3 regions of the Arthrobacter sp. P1_C12_2 genome follow, and region 2 is predicted to be linked to each of the others. Evidence: riboswitches for the same ligand, from Rfam matches in the RefSeq annotation. Region 2 holds a riboswitch; each other region holds the start of a gene.
What was found. A riboswitch is a leader RNA that binds a small molecule or an ion and turns the genes downstream of it on or off. The one in region 2 is predicted to bind cyclic di-AMP.
Positions count from the first base shown of each region.

Region 1: another riboswitch for cyclic di-AMP. It lies ahead of AC1DZQ_RS06710 (hypothetical protein); the one in region 2 lies ahead of AC1DZQ_RS18250 (NlpC/P60 family protein).
Region 3: another riboswitch for cyclic di-AMP. It lies ahead of AC1DZQ_RS11570 (aggregation-promoting factor C-terminal-like domain-containing protein); the one in region 2 lies ahead of AC1DZQ_RS18250 (NlpC/P60 family protein).

Region 1 covers NZ_JBFUAF010000004.1:186,454-192,140, reverse strand. Annotated here, with positions in the region: gene AC1DZQ_RS06720 (response regulator transcription factor) at 1-648, shown strand, start outside; gene AC1DZQ_RS06715 (sensor histidine kinase) at 641-1,648, shown strand; gene AC1DZQ_RS06710 (hypothetical protein) at 1,790-2,470, opposite strand; cyclic di-AMP (ydaO/yuaA leader) riboswitch at 2,478-2,680, opposite strand; gene AC1DZQ_RS06705 (hypothetical protein) at 2,851-3,129, shown strand; gene AC1DZQ_RS06700 (cation:proton antiporter) at 3,126-4,340, shown strand; gene AC1DZQ_RS06695 (DNA alkylation repair protein) at 4,383-5,105, opposite strand; gene AC1DZQ_RS06690 (DUF4430 domain-containing protein) at 5,232-5,687, shown strand, end outside.
Region 2 covers NZ_JBFUAF010000020.1:23,360-29,046, reverse strand. Annotated here, with positions in the region: gene AC1DZQ_RS18270 (molybdopterin molybdotransferase MoeA) at 1-745, opposite strand, end outside; gene AC1DZQ_RS18265 (DUF6457 domain-containing protein) at 742-1,029, opposite strand; gene mobA (molybdenum cofactor guanylyltransferase) at 1,051-1,722, opposite strand; gene AC1DZQ_RS18255 (HNH endonuclease) at 1,809-2,309, opposite strand; gene AC1DZQ_RS18250 (NlpC/P60 family protein) at 2,531-3,289, opposite strand; cyclic di-AMP (ydaO/yuaA leader) riboswitch at 3,585-3,754, opposite strand; gene AC1DZQ_RS18245 (M23 family metallopeptidase) at 3,891-4,709, opposite strand; cyclic di-AMP (ydaO/yuaA leader) riboswitch at 4,714-4,928, opposite strand; gene AC1DZQ_RS18240 (iron-dependent transcriptional repressor DtxR) at 5,079-5,687, opposite strand, start outside.
Region 3 covers NZ_JBFUAF010000009.1:70,864-76,550, forward strand. Annotated here, with positions in the region: gene AC1DZQ_RS11555 (hypothetical protein) at 1-466, opposite strand, end outside; gene AC1DZQ_RS11560 (response regulator transcription factor) at 708-1,448, shown strand; gene AC1DZQ_RS11565 (HAMP domain-containing sensor histidine kinase) at 1,470-3,068, shown strand; cyclic di-AMP (ydaO/yuaA leader) riboswitch at 3,239-3,398, shown strand; gene AC1DZQ_RS11570 (aggregation-promoting factor C-terminal-like domain-containing protein) at 3,398-4,240, shown strand; gene AC1DZQ_RS11575 (hypothetical protein) at 4,332-4,937, opposite strand; gene AC1DZQ_RS11580 (bifunctional glycosyltransferase family 2/GtrA family protein) at 5,145-5,687, shown strand, end outside.

The DNA of each region.
Region 1 (5,687 bases), on a different contig from region 2:
CTCGTCGAGGACGACGCCGTTCTGGGACCGCTCATCGCCGAGCTCCTGGACCCGGACTACCGGGTCCAGTTGGTCACCAACGGCCGTGATGGCCTCCACCAGGGGCTGACCGGGAGCTGGGACGTCATGGTGGTCGACCGCGGGCTGCCTTTCATGGACGGCATCGCCCTCATCGCGGCTTTGCGGTCGAAAGGCATTGCCACGCCCATCCTGATCCTGACCGCGCTGGGCGATGCCGACGAAAAGGTCAGGGGCCTTGACGCCGGCGCCAACGATTATGTGACCAAGCCGTTCGACGCCGGTGAACTGGCAGCACGCCTGCGCGCACTGACGCGGACCTTCCCTCCCTCGGCCCCGGCACCGGTGGCGATCGGGGACTGGGAACTGGACCCGACCCAGCGTTCCGTCCGTTCCGTCTACGGGCAAACGGTGTCGCTGACCGCGAAGGAAGGCCAACTGCTGGCAGCCCTGGCCGCGGAACCGGACCGCGTCTTCACCCGGGACGAGCTCCTCGCGGCGTGCTTCAACGTCTCGGAGCAGCCCGGCGTGATCGATACCTATGTTCATCACCTGCGCCGGAAAATCTCCAAAGCCGTGATCCGCACGGTGCACGGCCTCGGATACCAGATAGGCGATGCGCATGAGTGAGGGCGGGCCCGCCGGCGGAAATCCGGACCACTCCATCCTCCGCAGGGCCTCCCTCAAGGTCGCGCTGCGGATCAGCGCCGCGTGCGCGGTCATGGTTCTCGGGCTCCTCGCGGCCACGGCGCTGTACCTCATGAATCAACTGGCCCATCCCGAAGTGCCGGGCTCGGCAGCGGCCGGAACGGCCTTCGCGTACCTGGATTCCAAGGATGTCCTCGAAGCCATGGTCATCGCCGGGGTGGCAGGAATCCTGCTGGCCGGCATCGTCGGGTGGCTCAGCGCGCGCAGCGCCATCCGTCCCCTCGGTGACGCACTGGCCAGGCAGCGGCGCTTCGTCCAGGACGCCAGCCACGAATTGCGTACCCCCTTGACCATCCTGGACACCAGGATCCAGCTGGCCCAGCGCAACACCGTGCCCGGTTCCAGGCAGAGCCAGGATCTGGCCCGGATCCGGGAGGACGCCGCGACGCTGACCGGGATTGTCAACGAACTGCTCCTCGCAGCGACCGCGGCGGCCCCGGACCGCTCCGCACCGCCTGCCGACCTTGCCGACGCTGCCGCCAGCGTCGCCGGGAGCCTCCAGCCGGTGGCAGAGCAGCGGAAGGTGCGCCTGGATTTCTCCGCCGATGCCCGGCCGCTGGCCCGGATCGAGAAGAATGCGCTGCGCCGTGCCGTGCTGGCCTTGGCGGACAACGCGCTGGCCCACACGCCTCCGGGCGGCCACGTGTCCATCACGACCTCTGTCGAGCACAGACGCGCCGTGATCACCGTCGCGGACTCGGGGACCGGAATCACCGGCGTCGATCAGGCCCGGATCTTTGACCGGTTCGTGAGGACCGCCGGCAACGGCAGCTCACAGGGACAGCGGAGCTTTGGCATCGGCCTGGCCTTGGTCCGTGAGATTGCCGTCGCTGCCGGCGGCACCGTGGAGGTGGCCGCGACGGGCGACGAGGGAACCGTCATGAAGTTGACGCTTCCGCTCAGTGGGAGCGGGAATCCCTGAGGATCCTGTGCCGGGGAAAGACGCCCACCCGGATCCCGGATCCCCGACGGCGGAGACAGGAAAGACCGGCGATCGATTGCCCCCAAGGGAATCGATCGCCGGTCTTCCCGGCCTGCCTGGCCCCGGGAGGGGCCGTGCGGCTTAGGCGCGGACGAAGGTCACGCCACCGGTCGCGGTGAGCCAGGACAGCGGGTGAACCATCGTCTGGTTCGAGCCGTTCATGCCGCCGCTGACCACCTGGCCGTGGCCGGCGTAAATGCCCACATGGCCGGACTGGACCACCATGTCGCCGGGCTGCGGCGTGGCCACAACGGTTCCAAGACCAAGGAACGCGCGGGGACCGATGTCGCCAACAGGCTTACCCGCAGCGCCAAGGGCCTTTTCCACCATGGCGGTGCAGTCCTGGGTGATGCCCAGCTGGCTGTACGCGGCCGAGAGCATGATGGCGTTGCGTCCACCGGCAGCGGCCGGGGCTGCAGCCGGAGCTGCGGCCGGAGCGGCCTGCACCTGGACGGTTGCCTTGGCTGCCACCTTGGGCGCTGCTGCCGGGGCTGCTGCGGGAGCCAGCGCCGGCGCAACGGGCTGCTCGATGACCGGCGCGGCGACAGAATCGACTGCGGGGCGCTCGAAGCTGATCTTGACGCTTGAATCGGCGCTGACGGGGGCGCTGACCTGTCCCTTGACGTTAATATTCGACGCCGGGGCGGAGTCACGCTGCACAGGCGCAGTAGCTGCGTTGGCGGCCATTCCGCTGGTCAGGACCAGGCCGGATGCGGCGACGAGGACGGCGGCATGGCGCGCAAAAGTATTGACTGAAGTCATGAAAAATGTAGCCTCTCCCAATGCCTGCGAGGTGAGCTGTCGGATTCGGATGGGAGGCACCCGGCCGCACTCCCGGGCCCGTCGTGGCGGGCACTGTGCGGCTTCACCCCAAGACCTGCATATCAGCAGATCAAAAGTGGTTTCCCCGTCTCTGCCGGACGTTGATGCGAGTTACCCCCGGGCCGCGGCAGAGTTAGGCAATCGGCTGGGGAGCGCCCGTATCGGAGACAACAGGCACTCATCAACCGTAGCGCGAACCGCACCCGAATGTCACATTCAGGTAACGGGGGCACTGTGCCGTCCCCGAATTGCCCATAGGGCGRCGCCTATTCCGAACATAGGATGATGCCATCAGCACCACGCCGAAGCGGAGGCCCGAAATGAACAGCCACTGTGTCGCCATCTGCCAGTTGAGCAAACAGCCCCAAGAGGATTTCGACATCAACACCGAGCTGCTGATCCTAGACGGCGGGGACGTCCACGTGACCACATGGGACGCGGAACCGCGCGATGGAGGCTTCGACGAGCACGTTCTGAATGATCGGGTGGACGCGCTCGGGTACATGGTGGTCAATGACTGGGCCTTCCTGGACGGGAAGGCCTACGCGGTGGTGGAGCGGCGGTCGGGTCCGGGGCAGGCAGGCCGCGGCGAGCCGTGACATTTCTGTCCCTGGCGCTGATCGCCGTCGTGGCCCTGGCTGGCCCCCTGCTGGCCCTGCCGGTGCGCTGGCGGCTGCCGGTGATGCTGGGTGAGCTGCTGGCCGGCATCGCGATCGGCCGCTCGGGACTGGCCCTGGTGGACCCCGCGGACCCAACGTTCAGCCTGCTGGCCAACATCGGATTTGCGCTGATGATGTTTGTAGCCGGCACCCATGTTCCGGTGAGGGATCCGCAGATCCGGCCCGCCCTCGGCAGCGGCTCCCGCCGGGCCATTGCGGCCGCCGCGGCCGCAGTGGCAGTCGGAACCGGCATCGGACTGCTGTTCGGGACTGGACATGCTCCCCTCTACATCGTGCTGCTGGCGTCCTCGTCGGCCGCCCTGGTGCTTCCCGTCGTCGACTCCCTGCGTCTGGGTGGCCCTGATGTCATCGCCATGACGGCGCAGGTGGCGATCGCCGACACAGCCTGCATTGTGGCGCTGCCGCTCCTGGTGGACCCGCCCCACGCCGGCCGCGCGGCTTTAGGCGTACTGACGGTGTTGGGCTGCGCGGTGGCACTCTATTTTGTGCTGCGCTGGCTGGAGGGCAGAGGAATCCGCGGGCGCGTGCACCGGCTCTCGGAAAACCGCAAGTTTGCCCTTGAGCTACGGATCCAGCTGGCCGTGCTGTTCACACTCGCCGCGTTGGCGACGTACAGCAACGTGTCGGTGATGATGGCCGGCTTTTCCTTCGGTTTGGTGATGGCTGCCGTCGGCGAACCGAGGCGGCTGGCCCGGCAACTGTTCGCGCTCAGCGACGGTTTCCTTGGCCCGGTGTTCTTCGTCTGGCTGGGTGCATCGCTGACGCTCAAGGACCTGGCCGGGCATCCTGACATGATTGCCCTCGGCCTGGCCCTGGGAGCCGGGGCCCTGCTGACGCACGCCGGCCTGGCGTTCCTGGGACTCCCGCTGCCCCTCGGGGTGCTGTCGGCGGCCCAGCTTGGCGTGCCGGTGGCGGCGGCGAGCATCGGCACGCAGCTGCAGGTCCTGCTCCCCGGGGAGGCCGCTGCCCTGCTGGTGGGTGCACTGGTCACCATCGCCGCGGGCGCTGTGGCCGGGTCACGGGCGGCCAGGACGTTCGCGTTGCCGGCAAATACCGGGGGCAGGTCCGGGGAAGCCGGCAGCGCCGTCGGGCAGGGCGATCCGGGCGGTCCGGGAGATCCGAAAGTCTGAATATCTGAACTACAGCCGATCGGCGGTAGTTGGGTCGGATCGTCAATCTCCAAGAGGCGTGAATTGCAGCTCCGGCCTCCGCTTTGCCATCTCTGCCAGGACCCGGGAGACCGCGTCCCGGGCCGCACGCCCCTCGGCGTCGGCGTCAGCGTCGGCGTCGAACGGCCCGCCAGGGCCGCCGAGCACCGCGTTGGCGTGCCGGACGAACCTGTCCCAGTCCCCCTTGCCCGCGCGCAGCGCCAGCAGCGGCGAGAGCAGCGCAGCCCGGCGCAGCCAGGCGTCCGGCTCGCGCACCCACCGGTCCAGCACACTGTCAGCCCGCACCCTGGCCAGAACGTCGAGGCCGTCCACCAAGGGCCCGACGACGTCGACGGCGAGCGGATCCACGAGGTCCCGCATGCGCGCCTGCCGGATGAAGCCCTCCAAGCGGGTGAGGTCGGAGTTGGTCAAAACCTTCACATTGGCCTGCAGCAGGACCACCGCGGCCAGCCGGCGCTCGAAAACCGGCACGGTCAACAGTTCGGAGCCCCACAGCTCCGAACCCCACAGTTCGGAACACAGCGCGGTGACCTCATCGCGGGACAGCCCGGAATAGCGGCGGCCGGCATCCCGGACCGTGCCGCGCACGGCACCCACGGAGGTGCCGTAGAACCGGAGGCCGCTGCCCCCTGGCTCCATTTCCAGCCGCGACTGCAGCTCCTCGGCACGGCGCCAGGAAGCTTCCCGCTGCAGCGAGAGGTCGATGAATTCGCCGGCATCACTCACATGCCCATCCTTTCCCCTCGCGGTTCGCGGCGGAAACGGGGGTGCCACGCTGTCCTGAGCGGGCGGTCTGGGCCATCTGCCTAGACTGATCTGGACAGTCTCCGATCGAAAGCGGTTCACGCAACCATGCACACCAAGCTGACACTCGCCATCGCACTTTCCGCCGTGACGTTGGGGGTGGCAGCGTGCGCCGCCCCTGCGCCGTCGACTGCACCGTCGCCTGAGTCCCCCGCGGCCTCCGCGGCGTCGGCCCCTGATTTTGCCCTGGACATCGCGGGGGCGCCCGGCCGGATCGCCCAGGCCGGTCTCGCGGTACTGACAGCGGAGGGCAACGTGGACCACTATCACGCGCATCTGGACGTGCTGAAGGACGGCAAGCCCGTCGCGGTTCCGGCCAATATCGGCATCACGGCCGGACCTGACCACCGCGCCAACGGCATCTCAGCGCTGCACACGCACGACACCACAGGCGTGGTCCACATCGAGTCCCCCACCGCGGGCCAGGTCTTCACCCTCGGGCAGCTCCTGACCGAATGGGGCGTCCTCGGTGGTAGCGGCGCCGCCGGCACCGGGGAGGGTCCG
Region 2 (5,687 bases):
TCGTCACGACCTCCGAGCCGGTGAAGACGAGTCGCACCAAGGCCTTGCCGAGCACCGGAAGGGTGTCGCTTCCGGCCAGCGCGGCGAGGGCCAGATGGGCGGGGTTGAGGACCGTGCCGCGCTGGATCAGGACGTCTCCGGCGGCGGCTTCCTCCCCGGCCTTCCTGATGTGGTCGCCATTGCGCGGGTCTCCCGGTTTCGCATTGCCCCCCAGTTTCAGGACGGGCAGGCCGTCCTCGTCGGCGTCGATGATGCCGCTTTCGCTGCGCAGCACCGCCTTGGTCCCGGCCGGGATGAGGCCGCCGGTGGCAATCGGGCTTGCCTGATGCGGTGCCAGCCGCTGGCCGGGTTCGGCCAGGATCCAGGGGCCGCCGCCGTTGACGGCCCAGCCGTCCATGGCGGAGGAAGCATAATGGGGTATGTCCTGCTGGGCAACGACGTCCGCTGCGAGGGTCCGGCCCAGCGCCTGCCGGAGCGGGACAGGGGCGGCCGGGATGGGAGTGGCGCAGTCGAACGCGAGCTGACGGGCCTCCTGCCAGGTGTGGGCCAGGTGCCCGTGCGGCTCCTCCGCAGTGTCCTCGTCCGCAACTTCCTCGTCCGCAGCCTCGCCGGCCGTCTCGGGGTGCACCGGGTCCTGGTTCGCAGCGTCCTCGCCCGCCGGAATGTGAGGGTCCCCGAGGCCGTCTCCAGCGCCGTCTCTGCCAGGGGCGGTGGTTCCGCTGCCGTCCGGGGCCGCCGCCGTCATGCCCCGGAAGCTTCGGCGGCTGCGTAGTCCGTGGCGAGCCGGCGGGCCACGGCCATCGCGGCCTCCATAGACGCGGAGTCCGTGGCCTGCCCGGAGCCCGAGGCCAGACCGGCGGCAAAGCCGGCAATGAACGTGGTCAGCGGTGCCGCCGGGCGCACCACGGAGTGGGCGGCCACGCCGGCCAGGGCGAGGACCTCATTCACGTCAATCTCAACGTCGTCGAGCTCCAAGGCCTGGAGCAGGGCACGGCACCAGTCTTCCAGCGTTTCATCCTGGCTTTTCACCGTTTGCCTCCATGGTCGAGTTCAGCTGCGGAGAGCCGGGCCGGAGCCCGGACCGCGGTCGGGATTCCTGCCGGATACCCCTAATGCGGACGCGTCATCCCAAGTGTCGACATCATCCGTGGACCCCGGGGGAACGCGAACTTCCCGCACGTCCAGCCTAGCAAGAAGGGCGAAGACCGACGCGTTTTCCAGGCTGCCCCGGGCTGCGGCGTCCTCAACAGAACGTTGTAGCGCAGCTGTGCCATAAAAGCCCGCGAGCGGTTGCTTCCGGCCGTCGGCCGAGACGGCCATGACGCCGTCGCGCCCGTCCCGTTCCGCCGCACCTGCGGCAGACGCGGCCAGCGCCCCGGACAGGGCGCGGACCGCGTCGGCTGACCGCGGCATGTCACAGGCCAGGACCAGGGTAAAGGGAGCGGCTGCTGCGTGCCGGCTCGCGTGGTCGGCGGCCAGGGCGGCAAGCCCCGCGGCGATGGCAGCGGCCGGCCCCGCGAAGGGCGGGTCTTCCCGGCAGGTCAGGACGCCGCCGGGCAAGTCCCCGGGGTCGGGGCCGACGACGACCGTGCGGCCCGCGGCACCCGCGGCCTGCAGGGACCGGCCAAGGAGAGTGGCGCCGTCGTAAATCAGCCCGGATTTGGGCACGCCGCCAAGGCGGGAGGACCTTCCCCCGGCGAGAATGATGGCATCGAACTCCACCGGTTCAGCCTAGCGCGCCGCCTGCTGCCACCGAATCAGGCCTGACCTGCGCCGGCAGCAATTCCAGCGGCTGATCAGGCGGCAGGTCAGGCGGCTGATTCAGGCAGCAGGAACGGATCCCAGGCCGGCGTCGGCTTCTCGAGCTCCTTGATCTGCCAGATGGCCCCCTTTGGGGGCCCCGGAACAAAACCGATCTTCCAGCCCATCTCCGCCGGCGTATGGTCGCTCTTGGCGTTGTTGCACCGCAGGCACGCCGCCACCAGGTTCTCCCAGGAGTCGGCCCCGCCCCGGGACTTGGGCTGGATGTGGTCGATGGTGTGCGCAGCTTTGCCGCAGTAGGCGCAACGGTGGGCATCGCGGCGCAGCACGCCGCGGCGGCTCACCGCTGTCATCGTGTTGTACCTGGGCCGGATGTAGCGGTTCAGCAGGATCACGGACGGGCGGCCCAGAATGTCCTGCGGGCCGACAACGGGGTCGTCCCCTTCGGCCACCACGCTGGCCTTTCCGGTCAGGACAAGGACGAGCGCCCGGCGGAAGGTGATGACCGCCAGCGGTTCATATCCAGCATTCAGAACGAGAGTGCGCATCCGCATACCTCTTCACGGCCGCACCCGCCAGCGGCACGAGGGCCGGCTGCCCTCTGCATGGTCGGGCTATGGATCGACAACACAAGAGTAAACACTCAAGTGCCGGATCACCGAATATTTTTTCACCGGCGCAGTCCTCGGCGCGGAAAGTTCACTGCGCGGCAACGCAAAAGACCCCCGCCAGGAGGCGGGGGTCTTTCGAAAAGTGCTGGGGTTCTTGCTTAGGCGCCGACGCGGATGAAGACCGGGCCGGAGCCGACGTTTACGCTGTACAGCGCGGTGGTGCCGCCGTTCCAGCCGCCGTGCACTGCCATGCCGTTGCCGACGTAGACGGCGATGTGAGCCATGCCCACGCCACCGTTCTGGTAGTAGGCGAGGTCGCCCGGGCGTGCCTCGGCGGCGCTCACGGTGCGGCCGAGGGACAGGTAACCTGCCGGCCAGCCGTGGTAGTGGATGCCGGCGGCGGCCAGGGCGTTGGTGGCGAGGGCGGTGCAGTCCTGCGCCACGCCGATCTGTGCGTAGGCAGCGGCGGCGATGGTCGCGCCGGCGCCGCTTCCGATGCCGGCGGGGGCCTGGGCAGCGACGCCGCCGCTGACGCCGAGCTCGGTGCCACCGGCGCGGGAGGCCGTGGCGTCCTGGACCTGCACGACGGGCTTGGGAGCCTCGACGACGGGAGCCGGCGTGGTGGTCACGGCGGGCTTCTCGTAGGAGATCGCGATGGTGGAGGCGGCCGAGATGGTGGCCGGAGCTGCGGACTGGACTTCCAGGGCCGAAGCGGAGGTGGATTCGCGCTGAACATTGGTTTCAGCAGCGTTGGCTGCGATTCCACTGGTCAGGACCAGACCGGAAGCTGCGGCGATGACCGCGGCCTGACGGCCCACGCCGCCGGCGTTGTCGCCGACAGCCTTGGCAATAACAGCCAGCGAGTTGGTCTTGGTGACCTCGGCGCGGTGCCGTGCAACGTTTGCACGAGTAGTCATTAAGTTCTCTCTTTCGTGATCCTTGGACCGCGCGCTTTCGGGCACGGGCTGAGGACGCTCCGGCATCTTGGGGGTACGCCGGATCGCCCCGAAATGGGTTACTTAGCGAAGGGTGTACTGCGAAGACGCGCCAAAAGCGGAAACTGCATGCTGTCCGGGCTCGGTAGAGATTGAGCCTGCGGAACGTGATCCAATCCGGGCGCCGGCAAGGGCGGCACGTGATGTGGATTCCAGCGGGCTCGACAGAGCCTCGCCGGTGCGCATGCGCGCAGAATTGTGGCGTGAAGACACGAAAGTAGCCTCTCCCAATGCCTGCGAGGTGAGCTGTCGGATTCGGATGGGAGTCACCCGGCCGCGCTGCTTCCTGGGAAGCTTTGCGACTTAACCCCAAGGCCTTCTTTCGAAGGCCAAAATTGGTTCCCCCGCCCCTGCCAGACGATGTAATGCGAACGGACCTTGAGCGGTGGCAGAGCTAGGCAATCCACTCAAGAGCGCCAACTTCGGAAAAGTTGGCGTGCTTCAAACCCTACAGCAGTCTGGATTCAATGTCACATTCAGATCACGGCGTGTCACAAGAAGATGAGAGCAGCCCATCGTCTTTTTAGAGCCATCCGAGCGGGTCAACGACGTCGCCGTTGACCATCACTTCAAAGTGGAGGTGGCAGCCCGTGGAGGCGCCGGTGGTCCCGCTCATCGCAACGACGTCACCGCGGGATACCTTCTGGCCGACGTGGACCGAGGCCGAGGACAGGTGGTTGTACGTGGTCTCCAGGCCGTTGCCGTGGTCGATGACCACACGGTTTCCGCCGCCGAAGGGATGCCATCCGTTGAAGGTCACGGTGCCGCTGGCGGCTGCGTGGACCGCCGTGCCGCACTGGGCGGCGAAATCCTGGCCGCGGTGGAACTCCCCCGCGCCCCCGGTGATGGGGCTGACGCGGTAGCCGAAGGGCGAGGCCGTGACCAACTGGTCCAGCGGCGCACCAAGGGTGCCCGCCGATGCCGCGCGGGTGATGGTGCCCACAGACTGGGCGCTCAGCAGCTGCTTGAGCTTCCCGTCCGGATCGCCCTTTGTGGTGACGGCGGTGCGGCTGAAGTCAACCTTTGCAGCCGCGGCAGCCGTGACATCCGGCTGCACGGCAGCCGAGAGAGCCCCGGATCCGGCGTTTGTAGCCATCACCGGGCTCGTGACGGGGACCGTCACGGTAAGAACCAGTCCAGTTGCGGCCAGTGCGATCCCGGCCTTCTGCCCTACTCCGCTGGCCGCGGCAAATTCCGTTACCTGACGGAACGGACTGCGCCGGCGCCGCCGTTCATCGCGGTGCACGTCACGCGGGCGTTCGGCCATGTGCTCGACGACAGGACGCGGCTCCGGAGCGGGACCGGTCGCGCGGCGACGGCCCCTGGCGGTCTGGGTGGTCAAGAACGGTTCCTCTCTGGAGAGCCTGCGAAGTTAGCTGTCGGATTCGGGTCAGAGAGATCAAAGACCCGGTCCGCCGTTGCAAGCAGCCAGGCACAGAGGCATCCCCAGGGGATTCTTCGGTGGAAGCTGCTTGCCGCTGACGGACTTCACCCCGAGGCTGCCGAAGTAGCAGCCGAAAGTGGTTCCCCCGCCCCTGCCAGAAGGTGGTTCTGCGACTGATCCGCTGGCAGGGCTCGGCTTCGGATCAGGTAACGCTTTGGTATCGGTACTGGGCACTAACTATAGGCGATTAAGCCGCCCGGTAATAAATCCGTAATCGCAATTGTGCACAACTCATGGGTCGTCCCATGACCGGCGCATTGTGGCTGGTCAGGCGACTGTTACAAAGACATGCGCGGCAACCTCGGGCGGCAGTTCCAGGGCGCCCTCGATATCGGGGACGCGGACCGAGATGTACTCCCCCACCCGCTCCAGCGAAACCAGCGCGCCAGGCCTGATTCCGCCCTCGTCGAGCTGTGCCAGAAGCTCCGGTTCCACCTGGATCGGCTCCGCGAGCCGGTTGACCGTGACCCGCGAACTTGCACCGTAGCCGGCCATGGCCTCCAGCAGGTTCACGGCCCTGTCCGCGGGGGCGCCATTGGGCACGCCGCCCAGATCCGCAAGCCCTGGAATCGGGTTTCCGTAGGGTGAGACTGTCGGGTGGTTGAGCATCTCGAAAATTCTGCGCTCAACGCGTTCGCTCATGACGTGCTCCCAGCGGCACGCTTCCTCATGGACGTAGGCCCAGTCGAGCCCGATCACGTCCGCGAGGAGGCGTTCGGCCAAGCGGTGCTTGCGCATAACGCCGATTGCGCGTTTCCGTCCGGTTTCGGTCAGCTCAAGGTGCCGGTCGCCCGAAACAATCACCAGCCCGTCGCGCTCCATCCGGCCGATGGTCTGGGAGACAGTGGGGCCGGAGTGCCGGAGCCGTTCGGCGAT
Region 3 (5,687 bases), on a different contig from region 2:
CCGCCGCCCCACCGGCGGCCGTGCCGGCAGCGCCATTGGCTGCCGTTGAACTTGAGGTCAGGGCGTAGACGCCCACGCCGGCGCCGACCGCGAGGACAGCCGCGGCTCCGGCGACGGCGAGCCCGCGCCTGAGCGTCCAGGGCTTGGCGGCAGAGCCCGTCTTGGCGGCGGTTCCCGGCGCGCCCCAGCCCGCGGCGGCCGCAGGCGCCGGAGGCTCCTGCTGGGGCATGCTCCACGCCGGCGCCGATGCCGGAACTTCCGAAACTACGGGTGCGCCCCAGCCCGGGGCAGGGCCCGCTGCCGGCCGGGCGCCGTCGAGATGACCGCCGTCGAGGTGTCCGGCGTCGTACTGCACGGCAGCAGGGGGCGCTGTCACCGGCGCTGGCGCAGCTGTTGCGCCGCTTGTGGGTGTGGGGGCGGGCTCGAGGGCTGGTCCGGAACCGGCTCCGGGATGCTGACCGCTCATGGTGTTTCTCCTTAGGGTGCGGATCGGTGTTGACCCCAGCGTGCTGAGGGATCCTGTGCCTGGGCTGTGCGGGCCGACAGCCGGGCCTGTGACGTTCGGGCAGGACGGGAAAGCCGGATTGAGCGTGGCCGTTGCGGCCCGCGCCGCCCCGGAACGGCATCCAGCTCGCTAGGCTGGGATTCACAGGTGCCGCACAGGGTCCCCAAAGCCCCGCCTAACCGGCAGATCGGAGAGTTGTCCCATGGCCACTTCGCACTCCATGACTAACAACCTTCCCCAGCTCACGCATCCGGACGGCTCGCCCATCCGCGCGCTGGTGGTGGACGACGAGCCCAGCCTCTCCGAGCTCATGAGCATGGGCCTGCGGATGGCCGGCTGGTCCGTGGCCGTGGCCGAAGACGGTCCCGGAGCCGTCCGGCTAGCCAAGGAATTCCGCCCCGACGTGCTGGTGCTGGACGTGATGCTGCCCGGGTTCGACGGCGTCGAGCTGCTGAGCAGGATCCGCGCGTTCGCGCCGGAAGTGCCGGCGCTGTTCCTCACGGCCAAGGACGCCGTCCAGGACCGCATCACCGGACTGGCAGCCGGCGGCGATGACTACGTCACCAAGCCGTTCAGCATGGAAGAGGTGCTGCTGCGCCTGCACCGGCTGGTCCAGCGCTCCGGAGTGGCCGCCATGGACACCGCCGAACTCGTGGTGGGGGACCTTGTGCTCAACGTCGACACCCGCGAAGTCACCAGGGCCGGTGAGGAGCTGCACCTGACCGCCACGCAGTTCGAGCTGCTGCGCTACCTCATGGAAAACCCCAAACGGGTCATCAGCAAGGCCCAGATCCTGGACCGGGTCTGGGACTATGACTTCGGCGGGCAGGCGAACATCGTCGAACTTTACATTTCCTACCTCCGCAAGAAGGTCGACGCCAACCACGCTCCCATGATCCACACGGTGCGCGGAGCCGGCTATGTCCTTAAACCGGCGGACTGATCCGTGCCCACACTTTCCGGCATGACCCGCGTCCCCGGACGCGACTGGCGCAACCCGTCCACGTGGCATTTGCGCACCCGGCTGGTCCTGGTCGCCATGGCACTGCTCGTGGCCATCTGCGGCGCTGTGGGACTGTTCAGCTACGCCTCCATGGACCTGTTCCTCACCCGGCAGCTCGATGACCAGCTCAGCAATGCCTCTCACCGCTCCAGCGAGTTCGGCCGGCCCGTGCCCGGTAACCCGGGCGGCCGCCCCGACCCCCTCGAAGCCCGTGGGCAGGGCGTCGGGACGCTGAACGCCCGTCTGGAAGACGGCGAGGTCGGCAGCGCCGGCTTCCTGGCCGGGGACGCCACCCGCAGGGGCCTCTCCCCCGACGACAACGCCGTCCTGCTGGCGCTCACCCCGAACGGTGCGCCCGTGGACCGGACCCTCTCGGCCGGCGCGTACCGGCTCACGGCCGTGCGGGCACCCTATGGCGACGTGATTGTCACCGGGCTTCCGCTGGCGGAAAAGGAAAGCACCCTGGCCTCGCTGGTGTGGACCATGGTGGTGGTCTCTGCGGGCGGACTCGTGCTGATCGGCCTGGCCGGCACGGCCCTGATCCGGCGGACCATGAAGCCGCTGGAACAGCTCTCCGAGGTGGCCACCAAGGTCTCCCGTCTCCCGCTGGACGCCGGCGAGGTGGCGCTCGGGGTGCGCGTCCCGGCGTCGGCGGCCCATCGCGGAACTGAGGTGGGCAGCGTGGGCTACGCGCTGAACCAGATGCTGGACAACGTCTCGAACGCCCTCGAGGCGCGGCAGGAGAGCGAGATGAAGGTGCGGCAGTTCGTCGCCGACGCCTCGCACGAACTCCGCACCCCGCTCACGGCCATCCGCGGCTACACGGAGCTGATGCGGATGACCGAGCACTTCACCCCCGACGGCGAGAAATCCCTCGCCCGCGTGCAAAGCCAGTCCGAGCGGATGACCACCCTCGTGGAGGACCTGCTGCTGCTGGCCCGCCTGGACGAGGGACAGCCGCTCAAGATCTCCGACGTCGATCTCACCCAGTTGGCCATCGAGACGGTGAGCGATGAGAAGGTCATGGCCCCGGACCGCGTCTGGCAGTTGGAGCTTCCGGACGAACCCGTGGTGGTGCGCGGTGATGCGACCCAGCTTCACCAGGTCCTGGCCAACCTCCTGTCCAATGCACGCAAGCACACGGATCCCGGGACCAAGGTGGTCACCGGCGTCATGCGGTCGGCTGATGGCAGCGCCGTGGTCACCGTGACGGACAACGGCAGCGGCATCGCTCCGGAATTCATCGGCCGGGTCTTCGCCCGCTTCGCCCGGGCCGACGCCGCGCGCACCAACCCCGCCGCTATCCCGGCAAACTCAGCCGTAGCGACGGCGGGAGCCCGGTTCGGGGCCGGCGCACGCTCGGCTTCCGGCGCCGCTTCCGGGAGCCGCGGAGGTCAGGGCACGGCGACTGCCGCGCCGACTTCCGAGGGCACCAGCGGGTTGGGCCTGTCCATTGTCCAGTCGATCGTGGAGGCCCACGGAGGAACCGTCGAGGTCACGTCCCGGCCGGGCCGCACGGAGTTCGCCGTGCGGCTGCCCGCGGCGCCGCCGGCGGCGTAACCAGCCACAGAACGCCGGGCCGGCCGTGCCGGTAAATCCAGCGCAAGCCGACACCCCGGCGCTGTGACTCCTGTTACCAAAATGTGACTTATGTGGCTGGGTCCTGTAGCGTCTTTAGCGTGCGCCGCCATTGGTGCCGCATATCCGGACGGACGCCAAACTCTGCCGCTTCCCGGATTCCGCTGGACCAGGCAGAGGCGGGGGACCCAGAGTTCCCGGGCATTCTGCATTCATGCGCCCTCGGGGTGAAGCCGACACGTGATTTTCCGTGCGGCCGGATGACCTCATCCGAACCCGACAGCTAACTCCGCCGGCGTTGAGAGGCCACCATGACTGATTTCCAGGTACAAACGCGCCCTGACGGCGATTCCCATTCCCGTTCCACCAAGTCGCGCCACCGCGCCGAACCAGCCACGCAGGCCTCCGCCCTGTCCCGGCTGGGCACCGGGCTCGGCATCACCGGCCGCCGTGCCGCCGTCGTCACCGCCGCGTGCGCGCTGCTGCTGGGTGGCGGCGCCGCCAGCCAGGCGGCAGAGCCGGGCCCCCACACGGCGAACGTTGCGAGCCAGAGGGCCACAATTGCCGACCCGCTGGCCAAGCTCAACTTCGAGCGGGTCCAGGTGGCTGGGCTGACCGCTACGCTGGAAAAGAACGTGGCTCCCCAGATCTCGGAGGTTAAGTCAGTCGAAGCGCTGATCCACACCCCCGCTGCTCCCATCCCGGCAGCCGCCCCCGCACCTGCTCCCGCGGCAGCACCTGCTCCTGCTCCGGCTCCCGCGGCAGCCCCCGCTCCCGCAGCGGCACCGGCTCCTGCCCCGGCTCCCGAGGCAGCCCCCGCTCCCGCAGCGGCACCGGTTGCCGTCGACGATCCCGCCGGGGCCCAGGCTTACGCCGCGTCCCAGCTGGGCAGCTATGGCTGGGCACCCGGCCAGATGCAGTGCCTGCACAAGCTGTGGACCAAGGAATCTGACTGGAAGACCACCGCCACGAACGCGAGCAGCGGCGCCTACGGCGTGGTCCAGTCCCTGCCCGCCACGAAGATGGCGAGCGCCGGCGCCGACTACATGACCAACTACCGGACCCAGATCAACTGGGGCCTGAACTACGTCAAGTCGCGCTACGGTTCCCCCTGCGGCGCCCTGAACTTCCACTACGCACACAACTGGTACTAAACCGGCACTAACCGGCCCAAAAGAAAGCCCCGGATCCGCACGGATCCGGGGCTTTCTGTGTGTGACTGTTAGCCGAGAATGGCGGCAGTGTTCACCGGACGTTGCGCGTCAGTCTGGGCCGCACATCAGTGACCTCGTCCTCTGCAGGGAGTGCCGTGTAGACGGAATTCCCTGACGAGATCTGCCGTTTGACCTGCTCAAGCTCATCTTTGAGGAGGTCAACGGTGGCACGGTATTTTTCGAAGTCCGCCGTTCGGCGCCTGGCCACGGCGAAACTGATGCCGGCGGCGAGAATGGCAAGCGGGAAGGACACCAGCAGGGCCCAGCCGGACGCGGCAAGGAAGTCCAGCGCTACGGGAAGTGCCTGCTTGAATGCCAGGAACTCGTTCACCCCACCGACCACTCCGTTCAGAGCGGAGTCCAGGGGGCCCAGAAACTGCCCCACGACAGGCGTCCCGGAAAACGACGGAGCGCTCAGCGGCGGTTCTCCCCCCGCAGACCAGCGCGAATCACCGAAATGGTTCAGGACGTAGATCCCGGCACCCGCGTTGAGGGCTGCGAAGAGCAGGACGGAACCAAGCGCAGTCCAATAGAGCCTGCGCGGACGCCAGACGCCGGCCACAAGCGCGAAGACGGTGGCCGCAACCCAAGAAAAGATGCGGAGTTCGTCGCGGCCCATGCCGCCCAGTAGATCCAAGGAATTCCCCGCCCCTTACAGTTGGAATCAATGCTTGTTCCGGTCCCAAGCGAGCCTATCCCAGCCGCCCCCGGGCATGCCGCGGCAGTTACTGGCCCACACCCTTTGTGCGTAGCCAGGCCCGGCCCACACGGCCGCCCCGACTTCCACAGCCCCCGCACAGCTTGACCCTAAAGCCCTCATATGGGCCGCCGGGAAAGTTGAGCCATGACATTCACAGACCAGGCCACAGGAACCCTGCCCCGCTCCGCGGCGACGCCGGCCGGCCCGGCGGCACCCCCCGCCCAGTCAGAACTTGCACCCTCGGGGCTCGCGCTGGCCGAGGCGCCCGTCCCGGGCCCGTTCGCCGGGGCGCTGACCGGCCCCGGCGGCCGGCGCACAGCCATTGATACGCGCGCCAGCACGCCCCTGCTGGACGTCACCATCCCGGTCTTCAACGAGGAACGGGACCTCGAAGCCTGCCTTCGCCGGCTCCACGCGTACCTGCTCGGCGCCTTCCCGCATTCCTTCCGGATCACCGTGGCGGACAACGCCAGCACCGATGGAACGCTCAAGGCCGCGGAACGGGTAGCCCGCGAGCTGCGCGAAGTGAAAGTGGTCCACATGGCCGAAAAGGGCCGCGGAAACGCGCTTCGCAAGGTGTGGCTGGCCTCGCCGTCGCCGGTCCTGGCGTACATGGACGTGGATCTTTCCACTGATCTGGCGGCCCTCGGGCCGCTCCTCGCCCCGCTCATTTCGGGGCATTCAGAT